2 regions of the Priestia sp. 53B2 genome follow, and region 1 is predicted to be linked to the other one. Evidence: a T-box and tRNA genes for the amino acid it is inferred to sense, from the RefSeq annotation. Region 1 holds a T-box; the other holds one or more tRNA genes.
The links. A T-box is a leader RNA that pairs with one kind of tRNA and senses whether it is charged. The one in region 1 lies ahead of thrS (threonine--tRNA ligase), so its partner is inferred to be a tRNA-Thr.
Positions count from the first base shown of each region.

Region 2: it encodes a tRNA-Thr, which carries the amino acid that the T-box ahead of thrS (threonine--tRNA ligase) is inferred to sense. The anticodon was not compared.

Region 1 is NZ_JBLZXA010000008.1:962,686-972,053, forward strand. It holds gene ACN6NE_RS08330 (hypothetical protein) at 1-355, shown strand, start outside; gene ACN6NE_RS08335 (DUF1294 domain-containing protein) at 374-634, opposite strand; gene rplT (50S ribosomal protein L20) at 695-1,054, opposite strand; gene rpmI (50S ribosomal protein L35) at 1,094-1,294, opposite strand; gene infC (translation initiation factor IF-3) at 1,316-1,819, opposite strand; ribosomal protein L20 leader region at 1,889-2,011, opposite strand; gene thrS (threonine--tRNA ligase) at 2,183-4,141, opposite strand; T-box leader at 4,186-4,434, opposite strand; gene ytxC (sporulation protein YtxC) at 4,495-5,355, opposite strand; gene dnaI (primosomal protein DnaI) at 5,452-6,384, opposite strand; gene ACN6NE_RS08370 (replication initiation and membrane attachment family protein) at 6,417-7,844, opposite strand; gene nrdR (transcriptional regulator NrdR) at 7,917-8,378, opposite strand; gene ACN6NE_RS08380 (cytosolic protein) at 8,622-9,008, opposite strand; gene speD (adenosylmethionine decarboxylase) at 9,102-9,368, opposite strand, start outside.
Region 2 is NZ_JBLZXA010000008.1:154,919-164,286, forward strand. It holds gene ACN6NE_RS04175 (M24 family metallopeptidase) at 1-504, opposite strand, end outside; gene ACN6NE_RS04180 (hypothetical protein) at 580-1,254, opposite strand; gene ACN6NE_RS04185 (LCP family protein) at 1,791-2,522, shown strand; gene ACN6NE_RS04190 (cupin) at 2,735-3,100, shown strand; gene ACN6NE_RS04195 (NAD(P)H-dependent oxidoreductase) at 3,126-3,647, opposite strand; gene ACN6NE_RS04200 (YwaF family protein) at 3,785-4,534, opposite strand; gene ACN6NE_RS04205 (ABC transporter permease/substrate-binding protein) at 4,831-6,354, opposite strand; gene ACN6NE_RS04210 (ABC transporter ATP-binding protein) at 6,354-7,304, opposite strand; tRNA gene ACN6NE_RS04215 (tRNA-Thr) at 7,570-7,642, opposite strand; gene ACN6NE_RS04220 (Rieske 2Fe-2S domain-containing protein) at 7,854-8,906, shown strand; gene ACN6NE_RS04225 (DHA2 family efflux MFS transporter permease subunit) at 8,941-9,368, opposite strand, start outside.

The sequences.
Region 1 (9,368 bases):
CGTGTTCATTTTCGCGCTTGTTGCTTACACACTATTAAAGCTGGTTCAGCATTTTCGCAGTCCAAATCGGAAGCTTGTAGCAGCTCAGGAACATCAGCAATTTTTTGTCGTTGACGAAAAAACGAATATCCGCAAAAATTTTCTACTAACGTATAAAGGTATTTTATTTGAAGGAGAAAAATACAGCAATCCCAATGAACCAGAATCTTTGTCAATTACAATGGTGTTAACAGATCCATCTCGATTACATGAACTGCAAAAACAAGATTTCAAGCTGCTGGAAAGCCACGTACACGACATGTATCCAAATGCTCCTATTCGCTGGAAAAGCCCCGTTCGAGAATTTTTACACTGAGCACAAAATCACTTGTGCTCAGCTGATAACAAAAAAGAAAAGTAAATCAAGAGCAGCAAGAATAGGAAAACCTACTGTAAACGATGTGTGCTTCGTTTTATGACGATAGTAATACATACCAATCAGTCCTCCAATGGCTCCTCCGATAGCAGCTACCGTCCACAATGTGCTTTCGGCAATTCTCCACTCATGTCTTTTCGCTTTTTGTTTATCTCTATACATCATTCCTACCCCTATTATATTAATAACAATAAAATAGGTAAGCAGCAGTTCATTCATGATATGTCCTCCGATAGCAAAAAAGCCTCATCATCTAAAGATGACGAGACTTTATATTCATTACTTATCTAAGCCTTTTTTAGCAGCAGTTGCTAATTCAGCAAATGCTTTTTCATCAGCTACAGCTAAGTCAGCAAGCATTTTGCGGTTAACTTCAATACCTGCTAATTTTAAACCGTGCATTAAACGGCTGTAAGAAAGACCGTTCATACGAGCAGCTGCATTAATACGTGTGATCCATAATTTACGGAAGTCACGTTTTTTCTGACGACGGTCACGATAAGCATACATGTGAGATTTCATAACTTGCTGATTAGCAACTTTATATAATCTATGCTTCGAACCGAAGAAACCTTTAGCTAATTTTAAAACTTTTTTACGACGTTTGCGTGTTACTGTACCGCCTTTTACGCGTGGCATAATTGTTTACCTCCTGTATTGTTTCTATCTCAACCCAAATTACTTAATGTTATCTAATAAGTGACGGATACGTTTGAAGTCACCTTTGCTTACTAAAGAACCTTTACGTAATTTACGCTTTTGTTTTGTAGATTTGTTAGCGAATAAATGGCTTGTGTAAGCACGAGCACGTTTTAATTTACCGCTTCCAGTCTTTTTGAAACGCTTTGCAGCGCCACGATGTGTTTTCATTTTTGGCATGGGGTGTTCCTCCTCGTTCTATTACTTTTCGTTTTTAGGTGCCAAGACTAAGAACATGCTGCGGCCTTCCATTTTAGGAGCCGATTCAACTGAACTTACATCTTCGCAAGCTTGTGAAAAACGTTCAAGTACTTTTTGGCCAATCCCTTTATGAGTAATGGCACGACCTTTAAAGCGAATAGACGCTTTCACTTTGTCACCTTTTTCAAGGAACTTGCGTGCGTTACGAAGTTTAGTGTTAAAATCATGTTCATCAATTGTTGGACTTAAACGAACTTCTTTTAAGTTTACAACTTTTTGGTTTTTACGAGCTTCTCTTTCTTTACGTTGTTGCTCATAGCGGAATTTACCGTAGTCCATAATACGACATACCGGCGGTTTCGCATTTGCAGCAACCATTACTAAGTCAAGATTTACTCGTGAAGCAATTTCTAATGCTTCATTTTTTGATTTAATTCCTAATTGTTCACCGTTTTGATCAATTAGACGAACTTCGCGAGCTCGAATGCCCTCGTTTACCATCATGTCCTTGCTAATAAGTAGCCACCTCCAAGGTTTAATGAGCGAATACGCTTGCTTAGACCGATTATTAACTCACACAAAAAAGTGTGAGTACATACTGCACCCACACTTCTATCGTTTTAATTAAGATACGATGTACCTGCTAACTGCTCTATGCGTCACTCAGGTGAGAAGCGGGTGCTTCTTCTTCTGTATAAACAAGTATTCAATTACTTAAGCTATTATAGTATCAACAAAGACAAAAGTCAATGATTTCGTTCTTTTTTCACAACAAAAATTATTGTATCAAAGGAAAAACATTTATGCAATAGTTTTTTATAAATGTTGCATAAAAAAGCAGAGAATTTCAATTCTCTGCTTTTTTCATTAACGAGATGCTTCTGCTTTTACATTTTGTAAAAAGGCTTGGAAGTTCACTGTTTCTGAATTCTGCTCACCATATTTACGTACATTTACTGCTTTATCCTCTACTTCTTTATCCCCTACAACAAGCATATAAGGAATTTTTTGCATTTGAGCCTCACGGATTTTATAGCCAATTTTCTCATCTCGAGAATCAAGTTCCACACGAACACCCGCAAGCTGAAGCTGTTCTTGCACTTCTTTTGCATACTCAAGGTGAACCGTAGGTGATACCGGAATCACTTGAACTTGTACAGGTGCTAACCACGTTGGGAAAGCTCCTTTGTATTCTTCGATTAAGAAAGCTACAAAACGTTCCATTGTTGACACCACGCCGCGGTGAATAACAACCGGTCGATGTTGTTTTCCGTCTTCTCCTACATACGTTAAATCAAATCGTTCAGGAAGTAAGAAATCCAATTGAACCGTAGATAGCGTCTCTTCTTTACCAAGAGCTGTTTTAACTTGAACGTCTAGTTTTGGACCGTAGAATGCCGCTTCGCCTTCAGCTTCATAATAATCAAGGTCAAGCTCATCCATTGCGTCTTTTAACATGCTTTGTGCTTTTTCCCACATTGCATCATCATCAAAGTATTTTTCTGTATCTGCAGGGTCACGGTAAGATAGACGGAATGAATAATTTTCAAATCCAAAATCTTTATAAACCGCTTCAACTAAGCGAACTACACGAATAAATTCTTCTTTGATTTGGTCGGGACGTACAAAGATATGCGCATCATTTAGCGTCATGCCTCGAACACGCTGAAGTCCTGATAATGCTCCTGACATTTCGTAGCGGTGCATCGTTCCAAGCTCAGCAATACGGATTGGAAGCTCACGATAGCTGTGAATACCTTGTTTGTAAACCATCATGTGATGAGGACAGTTCATCGGACGAAGAACCAGGTCTTCGTTATCCATTTCCATTGCAGGGAACATGTCATCTTGGTAGTGCTCCCAGTGACCAGACGTTTTGTAAAGTTCTACACTTCCGAGCACTGGAGTGTAAACGTGCTGATAACCAAGGCTTACTTCTTTATCTACGATATAACGCTCGATAATACGGCGGATCGTCGCACCTTTTGGAAGCCATAAAGGCAGACCTTGTCCTACTTTTTGAGAATTTGTAAATAAGTTTAGCTCTTTACCAAGTTTACGGTGATCACGTTCTTTTGCTTCTTCAAGAAGACGAAGATGCTCGTCTAAATCTGCTTTTGTAAAGAATGCTGTACCGTAAATACGCTGCAACATTTGATTATCGCTGTCTCCGCGCCAATAAGCACCCGCCACGCTTAATAGTTTAAATTCTTTAATTTTGCCTGTTGACGGCACGTGCACGCCTCGGCAAAGGTCAAAGAATTCGCCTTGTTGGTAAATCGTAACCTTTTCACCTGCTGGAATCGCATCGATCAATTCAAGCTTCAGTTCATCGCCAACTTCTTTAAAAAGTTGAATGGCTTCTTCACGAGAAACTTCTTTGCGTTCAATTTCAATATTTGAATTAACGATTTTTTTCATTTCTTTTTCAATTTTACCTAAATCTTCAGGAGTAATTGATTCTTCCATATCGATGTCATAGTAAAAACCGTTTTCGATAACCGGTCCTACACCTAGCTGTACTTTTGTATCTTTGTATAAACGTTTGATTGCTTGAGCCATTAAATGCGCTGTACTATGACGCATAATTTCAAGCGCTTCAGGAGCATCTTGCGTAATGATTTCAAGACTGCCATCTTGTTCGATTGGCGTACGTAAATCCAGCAGCTCGCCGTTTACGTTGCCTGCTAATGCTTTCTTCTTTAATCCCGGGCTAATAGAAGCCGCAATATCTTCTGTTGATGATCCTTTTGGATACTCTTTAACAGCTCCATCAGGAAATGTCATTTTGATTACTTCTGACACAACTTTCCACTCCTTTAACATAACTGAATAAACTTTTTGTAAAAACAAAAAACTCGTCCCTTATCAAAAGGGACGAGTTGTGTATACACGCGGTACCACCCTTGTTTCCTCTTCGTATCTTGGATAACCCAAAGAACCCGAAGCGGCTCGAGGTTTTATAACGGAAATTCCGTCAGTAATTACTAGAGGCTCTGCTCGTTTACTACTGAAGTTTAGAGGTGGTAAGAATATATTCCGTGTTAGGAGATTTTCAGCCTAGATCTCCCTCTCTATAAACCGTAAATATACACTCATGTCCTCATCATAACTTGTAACATATAGCTGTTTTTCAATATGCATTTATTATATTCATTTTCAAAATAGAAATCAACCTTTCACGTTATATTTTGCTTTTGATCAAACGGAAATTCATTTTTTTCATATAACATAACTTTTTCTTGGAAGATATTTTGAATGGTATAAACAAAATCATGATCATGCTGGTCGCTATACAGATGAATAGCAGCTGGAGATAAACTTAGCAAAGGCGCGATAATAGTTGAGTCTATGTATAATGATTCTTGTTCAGATAAAAAGGCCTCTGCTAGAGCTGCACATTCACGTTCAGGAACATATCTACTATTGTGGTCGTACAACACAAACTTGTTTTTATTCAAGTGCATTACATACACATCGCCTGTAGATGACTGTCTTTCATTAGCTGCTTGACGCAGCTGATGAATAAGAATTTGATAGTCTTGTTCAAGCTTATATTCATCAATCGCCAGCTCGGCATAATAGCGCAGCCGCTCTTGATATTCTTTTAAACGGAATTGGAGAAAAGACTCAAAGGTGAATGTTACATTATGAATGAAGAAGTCTTGAAGAGCCTGGCGGATAAGTAATTCTCTTGGAAAAGAAAATGTTTTTTGCGGAATTTCGCCTCTCTCTCCTTCCATAATCCCCCCCATAATTTGAAGCAGCAAATCTTGCTCTTCCTCTTCTGAATAGAAAAATTGTTCTTTTAATATGTTTACCATCATCTTTTTTTCTTTCTTTTTTAAAATCACGTGGGTTAATACCGGTATCACCATGTCTTGTAAAATGGCCTCTCTATTGTATGTCTCATCAATGACTAAAAGCTGATTATTCACCAGCTTCAAGCACTGTGAACCATATGATAAAGCGCTTCGCTTCGCGCATAAAGACTCATATACAACGACTGCGTCTTCTACATATTTAAAGAATATTTTCATTCCTCATAGCCCCCCTTTGGACACGCTTTATTAATGTATATGGGGCAACATGCAAAAAAATGAGCAAGTCGTTACAAGAAATGTAAAACGACCTGCTCATCTATTTCGTTTATTCTCTCCATTCATTTCAACAGGAATTGCTAGAGACTTAATTCGTTCCATGACACGAGCGGCTTTGAGCTCTTCCTGTTCGCCTCTTTGGGTATAAGTCAAATGATGTTGAAGCTCTTTAAAATTTAAATTCGAGCTGAAAAATGTCGGCAAATTTTCGAGCATACGGAATTGTAAAATGGTTCCGAGCACATCGTCTCGCATCCAGCTCGTTACGGATTCTGCTCCGAGATCATCAAGCATAAGAACCGGTACTTTTTTGACATACTCTATTTTCTCATTGAAGCTTTGATCTTGAAACGAACCTTTTAACTCACGCAAAAACTCAGGGACATACAGAATGGTAGATTTCACTTTCTTTTCGGCTAACGCATTGGCAATTGCTCCAAGAAAATACGTTTTCCCCACACCAAACGAACCGTGTAAATATAAAGCTTTCATTTTCTTATTTGGCTCATATTCTCGCACAAAATCTCTTACTAGTTTAATGGCTTCAAATCTTCCCTGCTCAATTTCAATATCAGACATTGTTGCCTGTAAAATTTCTTTCGGGACGTACATACACTGAATAAAAGATTCTTGTTCTTTCCGCTCATCTTCTTGTACTTTTCTAGGACAGCGTTCATACTGTAAATCAATATTACGGCCTTTTACAACCAGCTGAGGGTGGTATCCTTTCACCATGTTGACGCAGCTTTGCAGAGAAGGACACTTATCACAGCATTTGCTTTGGTCGATAAATTCATGCATCTTCATCAGACCTCGGTCGACCATTTGCTCATCTAACTCATGGCGATGCTCTTGCAAAAATGTTTTAACTTCGGGATTAGACAGGATACTGTTTCTTAATGCTTCTAAGCGTGCTTTAAAATCTTTTTTGTTCACTAACTGATTTAGTGAATCATTGATAGGCTTCATCTTTTTCACCTCATCTCTATCATACCTGCTTTTTATTCTTTATGCTTTTGTTTTAGCTCTTGATCTAACTGCTTGAGCTCTTCTTGTAGCTTTCGTTTTTCTTCTTCAAATCCGTCCACTTCTTTTGAAGGCTGCTTTTTCTCTTCTTTTTCTTCATCGCTCAGCCACTCTGGAACCATTTCTTTACGCACAATCTTTCGTCCAGCCGTTTTTTTATTTTGCTTTGCTTCGGTCCAGTTCTGATATTCTTTCTGTTCATTTTTAGCTAAATTCATGGCATCTTGAACAGTTTGTACCTTTTTGCGCGCCCAGTGTCCAGCAATTTTCTCTACATAGCTCTTAGATAATTTCATATCGGATCTTAGCATAACATAGTAAATTAGAACATTTACTACCCCTGGTGAAAGCTTTTGGTTAAACATCACTTCTTCAATCATTTGCAAATCTGCTTTTGAAGGCTCTGCTCCCCCGGAAAACTCGATCAAAAGCTGTCGAGGAGACGTCACTTCAAGCTGTTGAATGAGCTGCTCTTCTTTTGTCTGGGGGTTCTTTTCCTGCATGGTACGAAGCATAGGCGGCTGAATTTGTTCGCTTAGATTTGGAAGTGCTTCTCCATTTTCAAATTGGTAAAAGGACTGTGCTGCTTTTCTAAGCAATTCAATATCAACTTGATCGTTCTCATTTAACGAATCGAGCACCACATTTTTCATTTGAAGAGGATCGATACCGTATAAAAAGGCTAGCTTTTCAATCGCTTGTTTTACTTTAGATGTAATGGACCTTTTCGAAATCATTGAATCTGTTAGACCTGCTAAAAATAAATCAAAATCAAAGGAATCCGGGCTCATCTCAATAGAAGCACGTTTGGAGGAATCCACAAAGTCGGTTTGAGCATCAGGAGAAAATACATCCTTGCTTTCAGACTGAAAACTTGGAGCCAGCTCTGTTGCTTTAACTGATTTAAATACATCGTTAAATGAATGCGTCACATCCTTGAACGATTGGTCATCGACGAGTGAATCCGAAAAATAATTTTTTACTTTTTGAAAGATGGATTTTCCAAGTCGGTTATATAAATATACATTTAACACGCCATCGTTAAAAAACTGATGGGGCGTAAGAGGAGGAACGAGCTCATAAATGAACACACGAACATCATCTGCTTCCTTAATATATGTTTTTAACAAACCAATGCCTTCTAATTTTAACCGCTCATGGTAAATAGCTTTCAAATTAATTTGCATCATTGACATTAGATGATGATGCGTAGACTCTTTCCCCCATAAACGATCTTGTTCCAGCTCGCTCCATAGCGTCATATACAGACCAAAGCACGTTGTACCCACCAACGGCTGATAGAGCATGGTTAAAATCTTTCGGTCGTATTCCTGCAGTATGCCGTTCGAACGAACAACATAACGATCGACCGGTATCATTTCTTTCCAATGTTGTTCTTTCATGTCGTTCCCTACCTACTTTTAAAGTAATAGAAATGACAAAAAAAGAGCCTAAAGAATACTTCAATAGCTCTTTTACAGTCGTTCCTTCTTAATTAAATCTTTTAATTCATCAATAAATACATTGATGTCTTTAAATTGTCGGTATACAGAAGCAAATCGAACATAAGAGACTTCATCGATAGCAGCTAATCGCTCCATCACCATTTCTCCTACCACATCTGACTGCACCTCTGATGTACCCTGACTGCGCAGCTCTGTTTCAATATCGTGTACGGTATCTTCTAATTGTTTTAAGCTTACTTGGCGTTTTTCACACGCCTTAATTAACCCTCGAAGGATTTTGTCTTTGCTGAACTCTTCTCTCGCTCCATCTTTTTTTACAACAATTAACGGAAGTTCTTCTACTTTCTCAAAAGTTGTAAAACGATAGTGACACTCTTCGCATTCACGTCTTCTACGAATAGAGCGGCCTTCTTCTACAGGGCGCGAGTCCAGCACTCTCGTTCCATTGTAATGACAGGATGGGCACTTCATATTCTCAGCTCCAATAATAAACCTTGTTTTTCTTTTTATTTTCTCTTATATAAGTTAATTTCCATCTATGTTAGCAGGCTATTCGCCATTTATTATGATTTTTATCATCATTTCCTTTAACAAACACGATGTTGTATTAAAGGATTTACTTTATTCCATCTTATAGAAAACAAGGCTTGAATACAAGTAAAGGAAAAGGAATTTCCCCATTTTATTTCCTGAAATTCAAAAATGATAAGGAACTTACGAAGAAAGAGGAATAAGTTTTTGATCAAAGGTCTTATAAAGCGTACGTACAAGTTCTTTACTAAAACCAAAATCAAACGGTACCACTTTTGATTCTGTTGTAGCAGAAAAATCGATAGCAGTTTCAAGAGGACGTACGTTAATAATGGTAATCACAACAAAAGCTTTTCTTCCTTTTACAACGTTTAAGCTAATTTCTCCTCGCTCTTCATACGCAGCAAGTATCTCTATCCCTTGCATGTGCTTCAACATTTCATGAACTTGCTTAAATGCATTCCCGGCCGTTGTTTTGTAATAATGCGTTTTTAGAGTCGGATCTGAATGGTGATCGCTTGTTTCTACATGATTAGAAAATAAAGATTTAACTGCTTGTACTACCCCCATGTTGTTATCCCCTTTGTTTTTGCGTATTAAAAATTTATATACTAAAAAGAGGTGTGTAATACACCTCTTAACTTACGTAATCAATCGACACTATTAAAGTGCATTCGCTTTAGTTTGTTTTACCTGAACAGGACCCATTCCACGTGGTAATTCAATTGTTTCACGTGTCTGTGCACTTAGAGCATCTGCAATATAATCTGCTGCGATTGTAGGATCTAAATGACCACAAGTATAAACATCGATACTTGCATAACCATGCTCTGGGAAGCTGTGAATCGTTAAATGTGATTCTGAAATAATAACAACGCCACTTACACCTTGAGGTGCAAATTTATGGAACGCTACTTCGCGAACTTCCGC
Region 2 (9,368 bases), 810 kb from region 1:
TTCTTTTAAAGCAGCTACGCCTACTTCTACACCAAAATCAGCTAAGGCAGCTGCCTTTTGCAGAATCTCAACTTCACGCTCATCTTTAATTAAACGCAGCTGATTTAATTTCTCTTCTGCTCCGACTAGCTCAGCATTTGGATATAAGCTAAGCAGTTCTTCGGCTCTCGCATACAGCAGCTGCTCTTTCTCTACAGCAACCTTTTTCACATCTATTACGTTTCGTTTATGTAAAGCTTCTTTAATAAGTTCCCAAGGATTTTGATGGTCTTCATATCCAATCACATCAAACTTCCAGCCGGCTTCTTTTGCTTGTCCCACTTCCATTGACGGACAAACAAGCATCGGCTCCGCTTCGTTAAACACAAATAAGCCAAGCAAACGCTCATGCGGATCCGTGTGAAATCCAGTTAAATAAAATACGTTTTCGGTTGACGAAATAAAGGCCGTTTCTACATTCTTTTCTTCCAGCCACGATACGACTTTTTGCAAACGTGCTTCCATTAAAAAAACCCCTTTCATTGTGCAATATTACTATTATAACATAGTTATTTAGCAATATTGTACAATGAATAGAGGTTAAGACAAAGCCGCGTGAAGAGTAGTAAGCTGCTCTTTAATCGCTTTTCGCTGAATACTTACTTTCATCAGCCAGCCATTTTCTCCGTATCTATAAATAAATTCGTACGTACCTTTAGGAAAATATTCTTTTACCAGCATGTCTCGGTTTTCAACAAATCCCGGATCGCCAATAAAATAGGTACCTTCTTCAAGCGGAAGCTCATGAACTTTTTTTTCTAGCTGCTTCTCTTCGTCTTCGTCATCATCTATAACAATGTGCAGACCGCCTTCATCACGCACAACATCAAATTCACCGTTTTGTTCAAGCTCAAGCACCGGCACCACTTGTCCATTTACCGTTAGCAGCTGCTTCGTTCCTTCAAGGACCTGGGACCAGTGATCATCGTATAAAGTAGAAGAATAAAAAATATAGCCCTGAGATTTATATAATAAAAGCAGCTGTTCAAAATGATTTTTCACTTGTTCTTTATCAAACAGAATAACAAAATGCTTTCGATAGAAAAAACTTGTAAAAGGCAGAATAGACGATTGATTAAGCTCTTTAATTATTTCAGCACTATCTTTACCTGAAATAATAGCTCCGGTCAATTCCCCCGCGCCATAAGGTTTCCAATGACTTAACGCCGCTTCTGGAATCAGCACAAGGTTCGAAGATGACACATATATACTCATTCGCTTCACTCCTTTTTTCTACATTTAGACCTATATTTGACTCTCCGCACACAGAGACTTTCCTCTTATTCCATTTCTAAAAGACAGAACTTTTTCCCTAACTATGATAGATTATAACAAATATCCTCGAAAAAAATAACCTTTATTTCCTCTTTCTTCTATTTGTACCCTTCTCTTATTTTAGCGTCTTCGCAGATTTACTAGTGAACGTACTTGCTAATCTAATTCCTTAGTGTTAATTTTATTATGTCGTTTTATAATTTTTTGCATAATTGGTTTCAAACAAAAAAGTATTAATATTTTTGAATGCGATGGTGAGACATTTGGAAGAACGTACAGAACGTAAACAACATAAAAGAAAAAAGCAAAGAAAAAAGAAACGCTTTAGAAAGCTACTTCTTTTCTTTCTCATTCTTGTAATCGCCGCTGGTGCGTATGTGTATTATCAATACCAACAAGGGTTAGCAGAAGCAGACGGAGCTTTTGGGAAAGATGGACAGTTTGATTTTAATGGTGCAAGTGCCAATTTAGATAGCATGAATGTGCTGCTTCTTGGAATTGACTCTCGAGGTGAAGAACATTCGCGTGCCGATACAATCATGATTGCTCATTATGATAAAGACAGCAATCAGCCTAAAATTGTTTCTTTGATGCGTGATTCATATGTGGATATTCCCGGACATGGCAAAAACAAATTAAATTCAGCCTATGCATTTGGCGGGCCCGAATTAATGCGTAAGACAATTAAAGAAAATTTCGGCGTAGATGTAAACTATTATGCCGTTGTTGATTTTAAAGGTTTTTCTAAAGTTGCCGATACCATTGCCCCTGAGGGAATTACGGTTACCGTGCCACACGAAATGTCATCAGGAATTGGCATGACACTAAAACCTGGAAAACAAACTCTTCACGGAGATAAATTACTAGGATATGTGCGATTCCGACACGATAGCCAAAGTGATTTCGGGCGCGTGAAGCGTCAACAAGAAGTTATCGGTAAATTAATGGATGAAGCTCTTCAAGTAAAGACGCTGGCGAAAGCTCCTAAACTATGGGGAGTCATTGATCCATATGTGGATACAAATATTCCGCCAAAAACATTTATTGTGATAGGAAAAGATTTTTTAGTTGGAAATCAGCCAGATTTAAAATCTCTTCGTTTACCGGTTGAAGGTTCCTATTCAAATGAACGAGTATCCGGTATTGGTGCTGTTTTAAGTATAGATCTTGAAGAAAACAAACAAGCATTACAATCATTTTTAAATTAGGAAAAGGTGTCCATTAGCGGACACCTTTTTTTATACTATTCAAAAAAACTTCTCTTTTTCCTTCCTATCCTTCAAAAAATTTTCAGCTTCGACAAAAAATGAAGCTATTTTCCTGGAAACAGCTGTTTCTTTAGAGTTCTATTTTTTCTACTGCATGCGTATATGAAATAAGAAGCACTTCTTTTTTATTTTTTAGTCAAGGAGATGAAAGTATGAAATTATATGGTTTTCAATCTGAAGAAGAGCGTTCCTTTCTTCATTCTACCTATAAAATAAACCCATTGCTTTCTCATACTGGAGATGTCAAAATCAGCTTTTTATCTTTTCAAGAAAATGATTATACGCCTCGTCAAGAAGCTACGATTCCACAGCTTCTCTTAGTCGTTCACGGGGAAGGCTGGGTAGCTGGGGATAACGGACTAAAAATTTATATTAAACAAGGTGAATCCGCATTTTGGAGAGCCGGGGAATTCTTTGAAGTCGGGAGTCTAACTGCTATGACGGGATTACTAATTGAAGGATTAGATATCGCTCCTCAAAAGCTGCTTACTTCTTTTTCACGAACAAATGTAAATTAAAAAGCCGCGTTGACGCGGCTTTTTTTTATTGTCTTAATAATTGAGCGTAGCTTTCAGCACTATCTTGAATGACTTTGTCGCTCAGCTCACCGCCTGCTCCTTGAAATAAAAATGGCGTTTGAAACTTCATGCCTGTTAAATTTGCCGTAGCTTGAAATGGAAGAAGCAGATGATTCATTGGATAACGGTTGTAGCCGCCTTCTTGATAAGCTTCTGCAGGGCCTCCTGTGGAAGTAGCCACGATAAACTCTTTTCCGTGAAGTTTAGTACCTTTGCTGCCATAAGCCCATCCGTATGTTAATACCACATCTTGCCACTCTTTTAACAGTGCGGGTGAACTGTACCAGTAAAATGGAAATTGAAACACAATACGATCGAATTGAACAGCTAACTCCTGCTCTTTTTCTACATCAATTTTGAAATCGGGATAGTTTGCGTATAAATCATGAACGTACACATCCTCCTCTTCTTTCACTCGCTCTGCCCACGCTTTATTAATACGAGAAGATGCTAAGTTTGGATGCGCTAAAATAACCAGTGTTTTCATTTTGATACTCTCCTTCTGATGTCTGTGCTTGCTTTTTTCTTTTCTATTTTTTACTCTTGCCTCTCACGGCTTGTTCAGTCATTCTTTCCTTTTCCTTCAGGAAATCCGAGGTAGTTTACACTTATAAACTACCAGTATTATCGCTCTGCTTCAATAAAATTGACTTTGCTTTTATCACCTTTAATTTTTTCATGTACCCAAAACGGCAGATAAAGGACAAGAAAGCTAAGAATCATGATTCCTTCAATCCATACTAAATACCAAGGATGAGGTCCAAGAACATCCAGCAAGGAAGCGTGCTCTGGCTTTTTCATCATATATAAATAATTCGCCCCAAGTAAACGATTCATGGCATAGATAAAACCTCCGTACAGATTAACAAATACTACGCTTACCCATAAAGAACGAAACGTCGGCTCATATCTGCAGATAGCAATTAGCATACAGCAAGCAAGTACCACACCGCCATGCGATACATAAAACTGCACATAGCGAAACTGGGCATACGCATAGCCGCCAAGGTCTGGGGTAATCATCGCTTGAACAGAGCTGCTGATTCCTGCGAAGTACACAAAATAAAAAAGAAACCTGCTTTTGGTTATCAGCATAACAGCAGCCAACAGCACGACTATATCACTGAGCTGAAGAGGCAAGGAAGTTTCAGCAGACCACTGATGACATCCGATTTCCCAAGCCTGGTAGGCCGTTTCTGAAGCAATTAGAACGAGCGAAAGCAAAACGAACACAAACCTCTTTTTTCGCAGCTGCTTTCGACACAAGAAAATAAATGCTCCTATGATCACCATAATGGCTAAAGTTACAAGATGGTGCGCTGAAAAAAACTGAAAGGAATGTTGTACAGGATCACACGTAAAAAATCTATTCACACCGGCGCCTCCCTTATATCAGAAAACAAATTCGGTACCTTTAGCTTGTTCATAAGACTCTACTTTCATTAACGCTTATCTCACAGTAAAAGAGATTGAGACATAAAGAAATTACGCCAATCTGAAGACGAACAAATGGCATAAATGACCGGGTATGGATCGTTTGTTACACCAGGAGTCTTCGCCTTGCCCTCCAATCAACTGCTAGAAGCAACTAAAATGAAAAGATCCGAACGATTCATCGTTCGGATCTTCTTTCAACTAACATACTTTTGTCCTAGCTTTTTTCTTCGTTTTTACTCTTTAATTAATTCTTTTTTCACTAAGAATTGATGAGCGACTTCTTCAGCCGTTTTGCCTTTTGCATTTACTTGATAGTTCATTTCACGCATTTCTCCGTCACTAATTTTACCGCCCAATTGATTTAAGATTTTTTTCAGTTCAGGGTGTTCTTTTAGCGTATCTTCACGAAGCACAGGCGCTCCTTGATACGGAGGGAAGAACTGCTGATCGTCTTTTAAGACTTTCAAACCAAACTGTTTGATTTCAGGATCCGTTGCGTAAGCATCAAGCATATTAATATCGCCTTTTTCTACAGCACGATAGCGAAGCTTCGGCTCCATCGTTTTAATATTCGGGAAGGTAAGACCGTATTCTTTTTGAATGCCTACATAGCCGTCTTCACGATCTTTAAACTCAAGCGTAAATCCTGCTTTTACTTTATCTGTTGCATTTGCCAAATCTGAAATGGTCGTTAGATTATTTTCTTTGGCAAATTTCTTTGTTACGGTCAATGTGTACGTATTATTAAACTTCATTGGATCTAAATAAACAAGGCCGAATTTCTTTTGAAATCCTTCTTTTGCCTGCTTGTACACCTTTGTTTCATCTTTGCTGTCCGGCTGTTCCTTTAGATGCGTCACAATGGCTGTGCCCGTATATTCAGGGTATAAATCAATTTCCTTGTTACGCAGAGCCTCAAATACAAATACCGTTTTCCCAAGCGACGAACGAAGATTTACTTTCATATCGGTTTGATCTTCAATTAATTCTTTGTACATATCAATTAAAATATCTTGTTCTGCGCCAATTTTCCCTCCGATAACAAGGTCTGATTTTGTTGCGCTCATCGCTGCAAACGGAGAAACAAGAATGAGTATTAATACGATGATCATAATAAACGAGCGTTTTTTGGACCCTTTTTTAGCTGAGTGTTCAATCGTTCGCAGAATTCCATCAAAAATAAGCGCTAATAATGCTGCTGGAATGGCTCCTAATAAAATTAAACTATTATCACTTCGATCAATACCAAGCAAAATTAAGCTTCCGAGTCCGCCCGCTCCGATAAGAGCCACAATTGTCGCTGTACCAATAATGAGTACCATTGCTGTACGAATTCCGGCCATAATGACAGGAAGTGCTAGAGGAAGTTCTACTTTGATTAATCGTCTCCACGAGTTCATCCCCATGGCTTTGGATGCTTCAATTAAAGACGGGTCCACTTCTTTAATTCCGGTATATGTATTTCGTACAATAGGAAGAAGCGAATATAAAAACAGTGCAATAACCGCGGGAAAGGTTCCAATTCCGACAAGAGGAATTAGTAATCCTAATAAAGCGAGTGAAGGAATGGTTTGCAGTACGGCTGTTACGCCAATGATCGGTTCAGCAATGCGGTCATGTCTCGTTAAGTACAGTCCGAGCGGCACTGAAATTAATACGGCGATAACAAGAGCCAGTACTGAAATTTGAATGTGTTCAAGAAGAGCTTGAAACAGTGCATCTCCTCGTTGATCTAATAATGTGCTTAGTGCATTCATTACAGCGTTCCCCCTTCTTTCGTTTTATCAGAAAGAAACGCTAATAGAGTTTTGCGCGTTACAACGCCAATGCGTTTGCTCCCTTTTTTCACGGCTATTGCTTCGTGGTCGTAAAGGGCGTCCATTGCCTGCTGAACAGTGGCGGTTGAAGCTAGCTCTTCAGTAGGCTCTACGTCTGGCTGTTCGCTTTCTTTGACAAACATATCCAATGTCTCAAATAAAGCATTTCCTTGATTTCCAATAAATATTTTTACAAATTCATTTTTAGGCCTTTGAATGAATTCCTCCGGGGTTCCAACTTGAACAATTTCCCCATCTTTCATTAGGCAGATACGATCTCCAAGCGTCATCGCTTCGCTCATATCGTGCGTAACAAATACAAATGTTTTTTTGATTTTTTCTTTTAAGCTAATAACATCTTGCTGAAGCTGTTCGCGGCTTAACGGATCGAGGGCACTAAAGGGTTCGTCCATTAAAATAACGGGGGGATCGGCTGCGAGGGCACGTGCTACACCTACACGTTGCTGCTGGCCACCTGAGAGCTCAGACGGCTTTCGGTTTCGATACTGCTTTGGGTCTAGTCCCACCAAGGTAAGCAGCTCATCAATGCGCGTTTTGATTTTGTTTTTCTTCCAATGTTTCATCTCGGGTACAATGGCTATATTTTCAGCAATGGTCATATGGGGGAAAAGCGCAATCTGCTGCAGGACATAACCGATGTTCCAGCGTAGCTCATGTATGTTGTGGTCCGATACGAGCTTATCTTTTATGTATAGTTCTCCTTCGGTAATATCATGAAGACGGTTAATCATTTTTAAGGTGGTTGTTTTACCACACCCACTCGGACCAATTAAAACAAAAAACTCTCCTTCTTTAATTTCTAGATTAATATTTTTCACGGCGGTCGTACCGTCTGGATATTGCTTTGACACATTCTTAAACGTAATCAAATTATCGTTCACACTCCCTGTTGAAATTTAACCCCTAGTTCCGTGTACCCAATACTTAGAGGCAATAAACATTCTTTTAAGAATATTTCTAAATATGATTCATAAGACATAGTTGAAAAGATACACATGTTTTCTCACACCTTCCTAATAAGGCTATCAAACTGTTAAATTTTTCACAAGGCGGGGAAGAATAATTCGGAGAATAATTTTAAAGCCAACACAAATAAAAAACCTTCTTTCAACAAGAAAGAAGGTTTTTTTCGTATGCTAGCGACAGGGATCGAACCTGCGACCTCTTGCTTACCATGCAAGTGCTCTACCTACTGAGCTACACCAGCGTCTTGGAAAATTATATCACGTTTAAATTGATTTAGGAAGCGCTTTTTAAAAATTTTTTTATTGGTATATTCTCTAATTTGCGTCTTCTGAAATTCGCACTTTCTACAAAGTTCCATATTTTGTGTTAGAATTCCTCACACAAATTGTGTGAATTTTCTTTTTTTATATTACCCTTAGTAAAAGAGCTTACAAAAGAAAGGAAGAAAATAGATGGAACAACAACCAACCATGACCAAATCAAAAACGGCAACTCCCTACCCAAGAGACTGTACGTTTAGCCTAGAAGATTGGACGACGCTCGCCAAGTATTGGTACCCCGTCGCACGGTGCAGTGATGTAACAGAAAAACCAATGTCCGTAAAATTACTAGATGTAAATCTAGTTCTATACCGTACCACACACAAAGTTGTAGCGGCTCGTGATTTATGCGTTCACCGAGGCACACCGCTTAGCATGGGCTGGGTCGAAGATGATGAAATTATCTGTCCTTACCACGGCTTCCGCTATGCAACGGACGGTGCATGCACGTCGATTCCAGCTCATCCCGACGCCAATATTTCCCCCCGCCTGTGTATGGCCGTCTATCCAGTTATTGAACGATTTGGATTAGTTTGGACTTCCCTGACCGGTGAACAAGATAATTTGCCGTACTTCGATGCTTGGGAGGACCCTGACTTTCAGCAAATTGTTTGTCCGAGCTTTGATATTATGGGATCAGCTGGTCGCCAAATGGAAGGGTTTTTAGACGTAGCTCATTTTGCTTGGGTTCACACAGATACGTTTGGCGATCGAAACAATGCCTTTGTGCCTAAATATAAAGTAAGCGACACAGATTATGGGCTTCATGTAGAATATACGAGCACGGTGAGCAATTATTCCAAAGAACAGCAGCATTTAAATCCACCTGATTTTAAATGGCTTCGCGTCTTTGATGTTTATCCGCCGTTTACAGCTACGCTAAAAGTATACTTCCCAGAAGGCGCAGAGCTGTGGATTATGAATGCAGTCTCTCCTATTTCAGCCCGCGAAACACGTTTATTCGCGCCAATCGCTCGAAACTTTGAGAAAGATTCTCCCGTTGAAGGTGTGTATGACTTTAACCTTCGCGTCTTTGACGAAGACCGTGAAATGGTTGAAAACCAAAAGCCTGAAGACTTGCCTTTAGACCTGCAGATGGAAGCGCATATTATGGCTGATCAAACGTCCATCGGCTATCGGAAATTATTAAAGAAAATGGGCTTAAGCTTTAGATATACAAGCTGAAAAAATCCCCGCTGTCTCAGCGGGGATTTCTTTTTTATTTAGCAAACTGCTCGCGTCCTGCTTTTTCCTTTATCACTTCATCTTCACTTGCCGGCGTTGCGCGTTTCATAAACAATGAAAGAATTAAGGCAACCACCACTAGTACTACTGAGATGGCAAACGCATCGTTAATCCCTTGTACCATTGCCTGCATCCCAATCTGTTCTTTCATTTGAGCTGCCCCGGCCGCGGTTGCATTAGCTGCTCCTGCTCCGCTCATTGCATCTTGAGCGAGCTCTTTTGCATGTGTAGCTGTACGGTTTGACATCACCGTTACTAAAAGAGCCGAACCAATAGCTCCCGATACTTGTTGAAGCGTGTTATTCATCGCAGTGCCATGCGGATTAAAGCGCTGCGGCAGCTGATTTAATCCGTTTGTCATAACCGGCATCATCACCATAGACATTCCGAACATGCGAAGCG